Regions from separate parts of the Streptomyces sp. NPDC053755 genome, predicted to be linked through region 2. Evidence: riboswitches for the same ligand, from Rfam matches in the RefSeq annotation. Region 2 holds a riboswitch; the other holds the start of a gene.
What was found. Region 2 has a riboswitch for thiamine pyrophosphate ahead of AB0K65_RS26245 (thiamine ABC transporter substrate-binding protein). Riboswitches for the same ligand answer to the same signal wherever they lie in the genome.

Region 1: another riboswitch for thiamine pyrophosphate. It lies ahead of thiC (phosphomethylpyrimidine synthase ThiC); the one in region 2 lies ahead of AB0K65_RS26245 (thiamine ABC transporter substrate-binding protein).

The regions. Positions count from the first base shown of each region.
Region 1 is NZ_JBFASK010000001.1:474,467-479,263, forward strand. Features, by position in the region: gene AB0K65_RS02125 (helix-turn-helix domain-containing protein) at 1-623, shown strand, start outside; gene AB0K65_RS02130 (SsgA family sporulation/cell division regulator) at 762-1,196, shown strand; gene AB0K65_RS02135 (YibE/F family protein) at 1,308-2,651, opposite strand; TPP riboswitch at 2,837-2,982, shown strand; gene thiC (phosphomethylpyrimidine synthase ThiC) at 2,976-4,751, shown strand.
Region 2 is NZ_JBFASK010000033.1:42,025-46,821, reverse strand. Features, by position in the region: gene AB0K65_RS26260 (hypothetical protein) at 1-1,185, shown strand, start outside; gene AB0K65_RS26255 (hypothetical protein) at 1,292-1,558, opposite strand; gene rlmN (23S rRNA (adenine(2503)-C(2))-methyltransferase RlmN) at 1,806-2,912, shown strand; TPP riboswitch at 2,942-3,049, shown strand; gene AB0K65_RS26245 (thiamine ABC transporter substrate-binding protein) at 3,121-4,206, shown strand; gene AB0K65_RS26240 (iron ABC transporter permease) at 4,281-4,797, shown strand, end outside.

The DNA.
Region 1 (4,797 bases), on a different contig from region 2:
ACCACCTGCTCCGCACCCTGACGCACGAGGGCTATCTGCGCCGCGAGAAGGGTGTGTTCGTCTTCGGTGACGCCGCCGGCCGCCTGGCCGGCGGCGGAGTTCTGCAGAATCGTCGCACCAAGATCGAAGACTCCCTCGCGCACTGGCGCGACGAGATCGGCGTCCCGGTCTACTTCGCCGTCTACCGCGAAGGGGAGATCGAACTGGTCGCCGTGGCCGACACTCCCACGGCCCCCGCCGTCGCTGAGTGGGCCGACTTCCGGGAGACCGGTCACGCCCATGCGATCGGTCAGTGTCTGCTCAGTCAACTCGATCTGAAAAGTCGTCAAGACCACCTTCTGCGCCACCCGGTGGAAACCATCACTCCGTATACGGTGCGTAACGACCGGGTGCTTTTGGAGCGTTTGGGCGGTATGGGGCGAATGGAGCCCCTGGTGGAGCGTCAGGAATATGCGCTCGGCACGGTCTGCGCCGCCATCCCCATCACGGCGGGCTCGACGGCGGCCGCCATGGCCATTTCTCTCCCCCTTCACCAGGAGGAACGGTTGCTGCCCGCAGTCGACCGACTACGCAACGAGATCGGAAGGCTCTTCAGTTCCTTTGCGTTCTCTATCAGTATCTGAAAAATCACTCCTTGTGATCTGCTAGCGCGTACAGCACGATGGCGTCAAGAGGGCCATGGGGGATCAATCCTGGCCGTTTTGCTCCCACCTTTCAGCAGCTGTCTCCACCCAACTGCTTCATCTACTGCGGGGTACATGATGCGAGAGTCGGTTCAGGCCGAAGTCCTGATGAGCTTCCTCGTCTCCGAGGAGCTCTCCTTCAGAATCCCGGTGGAACTGCGCTACGAGACCCGGGATCCCTATGCGGTGCGGATGACCTTCCACCTGCCCGGGGACGCCCCCGTGACCTGGGCATTCGGACGGGAGCTGCTGCTCGACGGCATCAACAGCCCCAGCGGGGACGGCGATGTCCGCATCGCGCCCACCGGTCCCGAGGCGCTGTCGGACGTCAGCATCCGGCTCCAGGTCGGGGGCGACCGCGCCCTGTTCCGCGCCAGCGCTCCGCCGCTGGTCGCCTTCCTCGACCGCACGGACAAGCTCGTCCCCCTCGGTCAGGAACGCTCCCTCGGCGACTTCGATGACAACCTCGAGGCGGCACTCGGCCGGATTCTCGCGGAGGAGAACGCCGGCTGAGACGGAACGGCGGCGTCCGGGACCCCGCCCCGCAAGGCGGCCGCCTCACGCTCGGTCGCACCGCGATCGGTCCGTCGTGTTCTCGGCCCCCCGGCCGGTCCGTTCTCGGGGTCACTTCGCCCGGCGGCGGCGACCCCCCTTGGCCGGTCGCCCCGCCGGCGCGCCAGCTGCGCCCGGTCCGCCCGGTGAACCGGGTGCGCCCGGGCGGTCGGCGGAGACCACCAGCGCCGCGAGGGCGGTGGTCAGCGGCACCGACGCGACCAGGCCGATCGACCCCACCAGCGTCCGGACGATCTCCACGGCGACCAACTCGCTGTTGGCCACGGTGCCCACGCTGCTCTGGGCGATGGAGAACAGCAGCAGCAGGGGCAGCGCCGCACCGGCGTACGCGAGCACCAGCGTGTTCACCACCGAGGCGATGTGGTCCCGGCCGATCCGGATACCGGCCCGGTACAGCGCGCGCGGACCCATGCGCGGGTCCGCCTGGTGGAGCTCCCACACCGCCGACGTCTGCGTCACCGTCACGTCGTCGAGCACGCCGAGCGATCCGATGATGACGCCGGCGAGCAGCAGACCCGACATGTCGATGTCCGGGTAGAGGCCGTGGATCAGACCGGTGTTGTCGTCCGTGTTGCCGGACAGCGAGGCCCAGCCGATGAAGAGCGAGCCCAGCAGCCCGATCAGCAGCAGGGAGATGAGGGTGCCGAGCACCGCGACCGAGGTGCGGGCCGAAAGGCCGTGGCACATGTAGAGCGCGATGAGCATGATCGCGCTCGCGCCGACCACGGCCACCACCAGCGGGTTCGAGCCCTGCAGGATCGCCGGCAGGATGAAGAGGGTGAGCACCAGGAAGCTCACGGCGAGCGCGATCAGGGCCATCAGCCCGCGCAGTCGGCCCACGAGCACGACCGCCAGCGCGAAGATGCCGGCGAGCAGCATCATCGGGAACTTGCGGTCCACGTCGGTCACCGAATACTGCAGGTCGCGTGGGGCGTCGGGGGCGTACGCCACGATCACGCCCTGTCCCTCGCTCAGTTGCCGGGGCGCGTCCGGCTGCACGATCTCGACGAAGGTGCGTCCCCGGTCGGCGCCGCTGGTGACCTCGATCGTGGCCTTCGCGCATTGCCCCTGCCGGGCGTTGACCGCCTCGCGCCCCTGCGGGGTGGAGGTGTCGCCGGTCGGCGGCACCTGGGCGGCGTTCACGTCCTTGCAGTCGACGCGCTCGACCGAGACGACCTTGCCCTGCTCGGTCTGCCGGTCGAAGCCGACGCCGGTGCGCTCGTGCGCCGGGGCCCCGCCCGGCCACAGGACCGCGAGTCCGACGACGACGGCGGTGGCGAACGGGATCAGGACGGCGGCGATGACCTTGCGCAGGTGCCGGGAGACGGGAGCGGCGGGTCCATGGGCGTGCGCATGCGCATGGGCGTGTCCGGCAGCGTCGTGCCCGGGCTCCACGAGCCCGCGCTCCGCGTGCCCGTGCCTGCCGCGGCCGTCGCTCCGCCCGTCGCCGGCACCGCCGTTTCCGTCGCCGTTGCCAGGGGGTCCGGGGGTCTGCTGCGAGGAAGTCACCGACCGATCATCGCAAGAACGGCGGGGGCCCACTGTTCAGCACGCCCGGGTTGACGCTAGCGTGGTGGCACCTTTGCACACGCGGGAGCTCGGAGCACCGGGCTGAGAGGGCGCTGATCACCGTACGCGCGCATGACGTACGTACGGGAAGAGGCTGCGCCGACCGCCGAACCTGTTACCGGGTAATGCCGGCGTAGGGAGATCGGTCTCATGACCATTCAGGATGCACGCACGCCTGCCACCAGCCAGGACGAGCGCAAGCCCGGCTGGCACAAGGGGTACGTGGAGGGATCGCGCCCCGACCTCCGCGTACCGGTCCGCCAGGTGCACCTCACCAACGGCACGGACGTCACGCTGTACGACACGTCCGGGCCGTACACCGACCCCGCCATCGACACCGACGTACGGCGGGGCCTTGCGCCGCTGCGCGAGAACTGGATCATCGGACGGGGCGACACCGAGGAGTACGCGGGCCGCCCGGCCCGCCCCGAGGACGACGGGATCAAGCACACCTCGCCGCGCGGGGGAGGACTCAAGAACCTCGACGCGGTCTTCCCCGGCCGCCCGCGCCTGCCCCGGCGGGGCCGCGACGGCCAGGCGGTGACGCAGCTCGCGTACGCCCGCCGGGGTGAGATCACCCCGGAGATGGAGTATGTCGCCATCCGCGAGAACGTCTCCCCCGAGGTCGTCCGCGAGGAGATCGCGGCAGGTCGGGCCGTACTCCCGGCGAACGTGAACCACCCGGAGATCGAGCCGATGATCATCGGCAAGCGGTTCCTGGTGAAGGTCAACGCCAACATCGGCAACTCCGCCGTCACCTCCTCGATCGAGGAGGAGGTGGAGAAGATGACGTGGGCCACCAGGTGGGGCGCGGACACGGTCATGGACCTGTCCACCGGCCGCAACATCCACACCACCCGCGAGTGGGTGCTGCGCAACTCCCCCGTGCCGATCGGCACCGTGCCGCTCTACCAGGCCCTGGAGAAGGTCGACGGCCGGGCCGAGGAGCTGACCTGGGAGATCTACAAGGACACGGTCATCGAGCAGGCCGAGCAGGGCGTCGACTACATGACGGTCCACGCCGGCGTGCTGCTGCCGTACGTGCCGCTCACCGCCCGCCGCAAGACCGGCATCGTCTCGCGCGGCGGGTCGATCATGGCCGCCTGGTGCCTGGCGCACCACAAGGAGAACTTCCTCTACACGAACTTCGAGGAACTCTGCGACATCCTGGCGACGTACGACGTCACCTACTCGCTGGGTGACGGGCTGCGCCCCGGCTCGATCGCGGACGCCAACGACGAGGCGCAGTTCGCCGAGCTGCGGACCCTCGGCGAGCTGAACACGATCGCCAAGCGGCACAACGTCCAGACGATGATCGAGGGCCCGGGCCACGTCCCGATGCACAAGATCAAGGAGAACATCGACCTCCAGCAGGAGATCTGCGAGGAGGCGCCGTTCTACACCCTCGGCCCTCTGACCACGGACGTCGCGCCCGCCTACGACCACATCACCTCCGGCATCGGCGCCGCCATGATCGCCTGGTGGGGTACGGCGATGCTCTGCTACGTCACCCCGAAGGAGCACCTGGGCCTGCCGAACCGCGACGACGTGAAGACCGGTGTCATCACGTACAAGATCGCGGCGCACGCGGCGGACCTGGCGAAGGGGCACCCGGGGGCGCAGGAGTGGGACGACGCGCTGTCGGACGCGCGGTTCGAGTTCCGCTGGGAGGACCAGTTCAACCTGGCGCTCGACCCGGACACGGCCCGCGAGTTCCACGACGAGACGCTGCCCGCGGAGCCGGCGAAGACCGCGCACTTCTGTTCCATGTGCGGTCCGAAGTTCTGCTCGATGAAGATCTCGCAGGACATCCGGCGCGAGCACGGGGGCGACCTGAAGTCGCAGGAGATCGAGGCCGGCATGGCGGAGAAGTCGGCGGAGTTCGCCGCGGCCGGCAACCGGGTGTACCTCCCGCTGGCGGATTAGCCACGGGACGCCGCCCCGTCGTCTCCGGGGCGGGTGGGGGCCCGGG
Region 2 (4,797 bases):
GTACCCGACGCCTCCTCGCACGCCTCGGCGACCGGACTTCTCGATCCCCCGGACCCGCCGCCCCAGCAGGAGGAGGAGCAACAGCCCGAGCAGCAGCCGGAGGAACAGCAGCCGGAGCAGCAGCCGGAGGAGCAGCAGCCCGAGCAGCAGCCGGAGGAGCAGCAGCCCGAGCAGCAGCCCGAGGAGCAGCAGCAGCCGGAAGAACAGCCACCGGAGGAGCAGCAGCAACAGCAGGACGGCCAGCCGAAGTTCGTGACGCCTCAGCAGCAGCAAGAGGTGAAGGGTCAGGCCGCGAAGGCGCCGGAGCAGGTGAAGGCCGAGCTGAACGCGGTGCTGGCCGAGGCGCTGAAGGTGATCAACAGTCCGACGGCGTCGGCATTGGACAAGGCGATCTACGGCGACATCGTCGCGGACATCAGCAAGACGCTGAACGCCATCGACAACCCGAACACCACGGCCGAGGACAAGGCCACGTACACGAAGTTCCTGCAGGGGATCACCGGAGCCCTGAAGATCGCCCAGGACCCGACCAAGTCGGCGAACGAGCGTGCCGCCTACAGGGACGTCGCCGATGACCTCGCCTACTTCGTGACGCGGCTCCAGGACCCCAACACGTCGGCGGCGGACAAGGCGTACTACAAGGCCAACGTGGAGCTGCTCAGCGACGCGATGATCGCCCTGTCCCAGCCTAAGGGCCCGGCGAAGCCTCCCGAGGAGAAGAAGAAGATCGAGACGGGAGTGAAGAAGACCCTGGGCGGTCTGAAGGCGGCCGCGAGCCCGAAGACGAAGCCGAAGGACCCGAAGGATCAGCAGAAGATCCAGCAGGTCCTGGAGACCAACGCCCAGGCGTTGGTGACGGTCCAGAACCCGGACGCGTCGGACGATGAGCGAAACGCCGCCCAGGCGACGGTCGACCAGCTCGACGGCGCCACCCAGAATTCCCAGTACAAGGAGTTCCTGGAGGCGGTCAAGAGCCTCGGTGCGCCCACCGGTTGCGTCAACGCGATCGAGAGCCGCACGAGCGAGGCCGGCTGGCCGGACGGATCGCTGTGGGGCCTGTCGGACCCGTCGTGCGCCGACACGGTGACCAAGGGCGCCAGCGAGGGCGGCAAGTGGGGTCCGGTGTTCGAGTGCGTGTCGAGCAAGCCGTTCTCCGAGTGCGTGAACGCCATTCCCAAGGAGTAGAGCCCCGGCCGCGCCGGTACGCATGAGCCGGCAGGCGGAGAGAGGCCCCCGCGTCGGAAGCGGGGGCCCTCTCGTGCTCCGACCGGCCCCGATGCCGCCTTGGAACTCAGCTCCCGATGCTCTGCTCGGCCGCGTTGCCGCTGATCGTCGTCCGGGTTCCGGAGTCGCCGCCGGGGGACCGGAGGTCCCGGCCCGGGCCATCGGCGTGCCGGGAGGACGAGCCCTCCTCACCGCCGGCGGATCCGGCGATGCCCAGGAGGTCGACGAGCCCGGCCCCTCCCGAAGCGTCGGCCGTGGCGTGGGGGGCCGCGGACAGGGCGAGAGCGGCCCCGGCGAGGGCGGCGGCGGCGCGTACGCGCGTGGTGTTCTTCACGCCGGGCGAACGACGTCCGACGGGGTGGGGTCACGCGCGGGCCTGGCAGGCGCCGCCACCTGGGCCGGGTGTCCCGAGCCGCGCACCGGCCGGTACGGGGCCGGGGACGGCCCACGGAGGCCCACGGCGGCAAGGGCGGCCCGCACCCGGCCCACGGCGGCCCACGGCGGCAAGGCGGCCCGAGACGGGCCGAGGCGGTCCTGGGCGCCCCGGGCCACCAGCGCGCGTCTGCGACACTGGTAGCACCATGCCCAAGCCCGGAGAACTCACTTTCGTCGCCCCCCGCGGAGCCAAGAAGCCGCCGCGGCACCTCGCCGACCTCACGCCCGCCGAGCGCAAGGAGGCCGTCGCCGCGATCGGCGAGAAGCCGTTCCGCGCCAAGCAGCTGTCCACGCACTACTTCGCGCGGTACGCCCACGACCCCGCCGAGTGGACCGACATCCCCGCCGCCTCCCGCGAGAAGCTGCAGGGCGAGCTGCTGCCCGATCTGATGTCCGTCGTCCGGCACATCTCGTGCGACGACGACACCACCCGCAAGACCCTGTGGCGGCTGCACGACGGCACGCTCGTCGAGTCCGTGCTCATGCGGTACCCCGACCGCGTCACGATGTGCATCTCCTCGCAGGCCGGCTGCGGCATGAACTGTCCGTTCTGCGCCACCGGGCAGGCCGGGCTCGACCGGAACCTGTCGACCGCCGAGATCGTGCACCAGATCGTCGACGGCATGCGGGCCCTGCGCGACGGGGAGGTCCCCGGAGGCCCCGCGCGGCTCAGCAACATCGTCTTCATGGGCATGGGCGAGCCGCTCGCGAACTACAAGCGGGTGGTCGGGGCGATCCGGCGGCTGACCGACCCCGAGCCGGACGGCCTCGGGCTCTCCCAGCGCGGCATCACCGTCTCCACCGTCGGCCTCGTGCCCGCCATGCTGCGCTTCGCCGACGAGGGCTTCAAGTGCCGGCTCGCCGTCTCCCTGCACGCCCCCGACGACGAGCTGCGCGACACCCTCGTGCCCGTCAACACGCGCTGGAAGGTCCGCGAGGTCCTCGACGCCGCCTGGGAGTACGCGGAGAAGTCCGGCCGCCGGATCTCCATCGAGTACGCCCTCATCCGGGACATCAACGACCAGGCATGGCGGGGTGACCTGCTCGGACGGCTCCTCAAGGGCAAGCGCGTCCATGTCAACCTGATCCCGCTCAACCCCACACCCGGATCCAAGTGGACCGCCTCGCGTCCCGAGGACGAGAAGGCGTTCGTCGAGGCCATCGCCTCGCACGGCGTGCCGGTGACCGTCCGCGACACCCGCGGGCAGGAGATCGACGGTGCCTGTGGACAGCTCGCGGCCTCGGAGCGCTGACCTTGTAGTCTGAGGTCGAACACATCTCCATATTCCGACAGGGGAGCGCCACAGCGCTGAGAGTGCGGTCACCGGACCGCAGACCCTCTGAACCTCGCCCAGGTCATTCTGGGTAGGAAGTTCGGTCGTTACTCGAGCTGTTGCGCCCTGCCCACCCTCGGGTGGGCAGGGCCGCGTCTCTTCCTGGTCATACCCAGGAGGAATTCCAGTGAGCACCAAGAAGACGGTGGCCGCCGCGCTCGTCGGCGCGCTCGGCGTCACCACCCTCGCCGCGTGCGGCGGCGGCGCGAGCGACAAGGGCGACGCCGCGCGCGCCCCGAAGACCGTGACCCTCGTCGGCCACGACTCCTTCAACGCCTCCAAGGAGGTGCTGGCGGAGTTCACCCGGCAGACCGGCCTCACGGTCAAGGTCCTCAAGAGCGGCGACGCCGGCGAGGCCGTCAACAAGGAGATCCTGACCAAGGGCTCCCCCCAGGGCGACGTCTTCTTCGGCGTCGACAACACCCTCCTGTCCCGCGCGCTCGACAACGGCATCTTCGTGCCGTACGAGGCGAAGGGCCTGGACCGGGTCGCCCCCGAGGCCAGGGTCGACAAGGAGAACCGGGTCACCCCGATCGACTCCGGCGACATCTGCGTCAACTACGACAAGAAGTACTTCGCGGACAAGAGGCTCACGCCCCCGCAGAGTTTCGACGACCTGGCGAAGCCCGCGTACAAGGACCTGCTCGTCGTGGAGAACCCCGAGCGGTCCTCCCCGGGCCTCGGCTTCCTCCTCGGCACCGCAGCCCGTTACGGCGACGCGGGCTGGCAGGACTACTGGAAGAAGCTCAAGGCCAACGGCGTGAAGACCGTCGACAGCTGGGAGCTCGCCTACAACCAGGAGTTCTCCGGATCCGCGGGCGGCAGGAAGGCCAAGGGCGACCGGCCGCTGGTCGTGTCGTACGCCTCCAGCCCGCCGGTCGAGGTGCTCTACTCCGAGCCGCAGCCGGCGACCGCCCCCACCGGCGTCTCCACCGGCACCTGCTTCCGGCAGACCGAGTTCGCGGGCCTCCTGAACGGGGCGAAGAACCCCGAGGGCGGCAAGAAGCTCATCGACTTCCTGATCTCCAAGAAGTTCCAGGACGACGTGCCGCTCCAGATGTTCGTCAACCCGGTGGCCAAGGACGCCACCCTGCCCGCGCTCTTCACCCGGCACGGTGTGGTGATCGACAAGCCGCACACCATGGCGCCCGAGAAGATCGCCGAGAACCGTGACCAGTGGATCCAGCAGTGGTCGTCACTCGTCCTGAAGTAGAGCCCGCCGAGGACGTGCCCGCTCGGGGCAAGCCCGCCCGGGCGGCGCGCGGGAGCGCGGCGCGGCTCGGCCTGATGGCCGTGCCCGTCGCCTTCTTCGCGCTCTTCTTCGCCTGGCCCGTCGCCTCGATCGTCGAGCGCGGAATCCGGGTGGACGGGTCGTGGCAGTTCGGCCGGTTCGGCGAGACATTGAGCCGGCCGGAGATCCTCGACGTCCTCTGGTTCACGCTGTGGCAGGCGCTCGCCTCCACCGCGCTGACCCTGCTGATCGCCCTGCCCGGCGCGTACGTCTTCGCCCGCTTCGACTTCCCCGGCAAGGCGCTGTTGCGCGCCCTCGTCACCGTGCCCTTCGTGCTGCCCACCGTCATCGTCGGCACGGCCTTCCTGGCCCTCGTCGGGCGCGGCGGGCTCCTCGACGAACAGTGGGGCGTCCGCCTCGACACCACCGTCTGGGCGATCCTCCTCGCGCACGTCTTCTTCAACTACGCCGTCGTCGTCCGGACCGTCGGCGGACTGTGGTCCCAGCTCGACCCGCGCCAGGAGGAGGCCGCCCGGGTCCTCGGCGCCTCCCGCTGGACCGCCTGGCGGACCG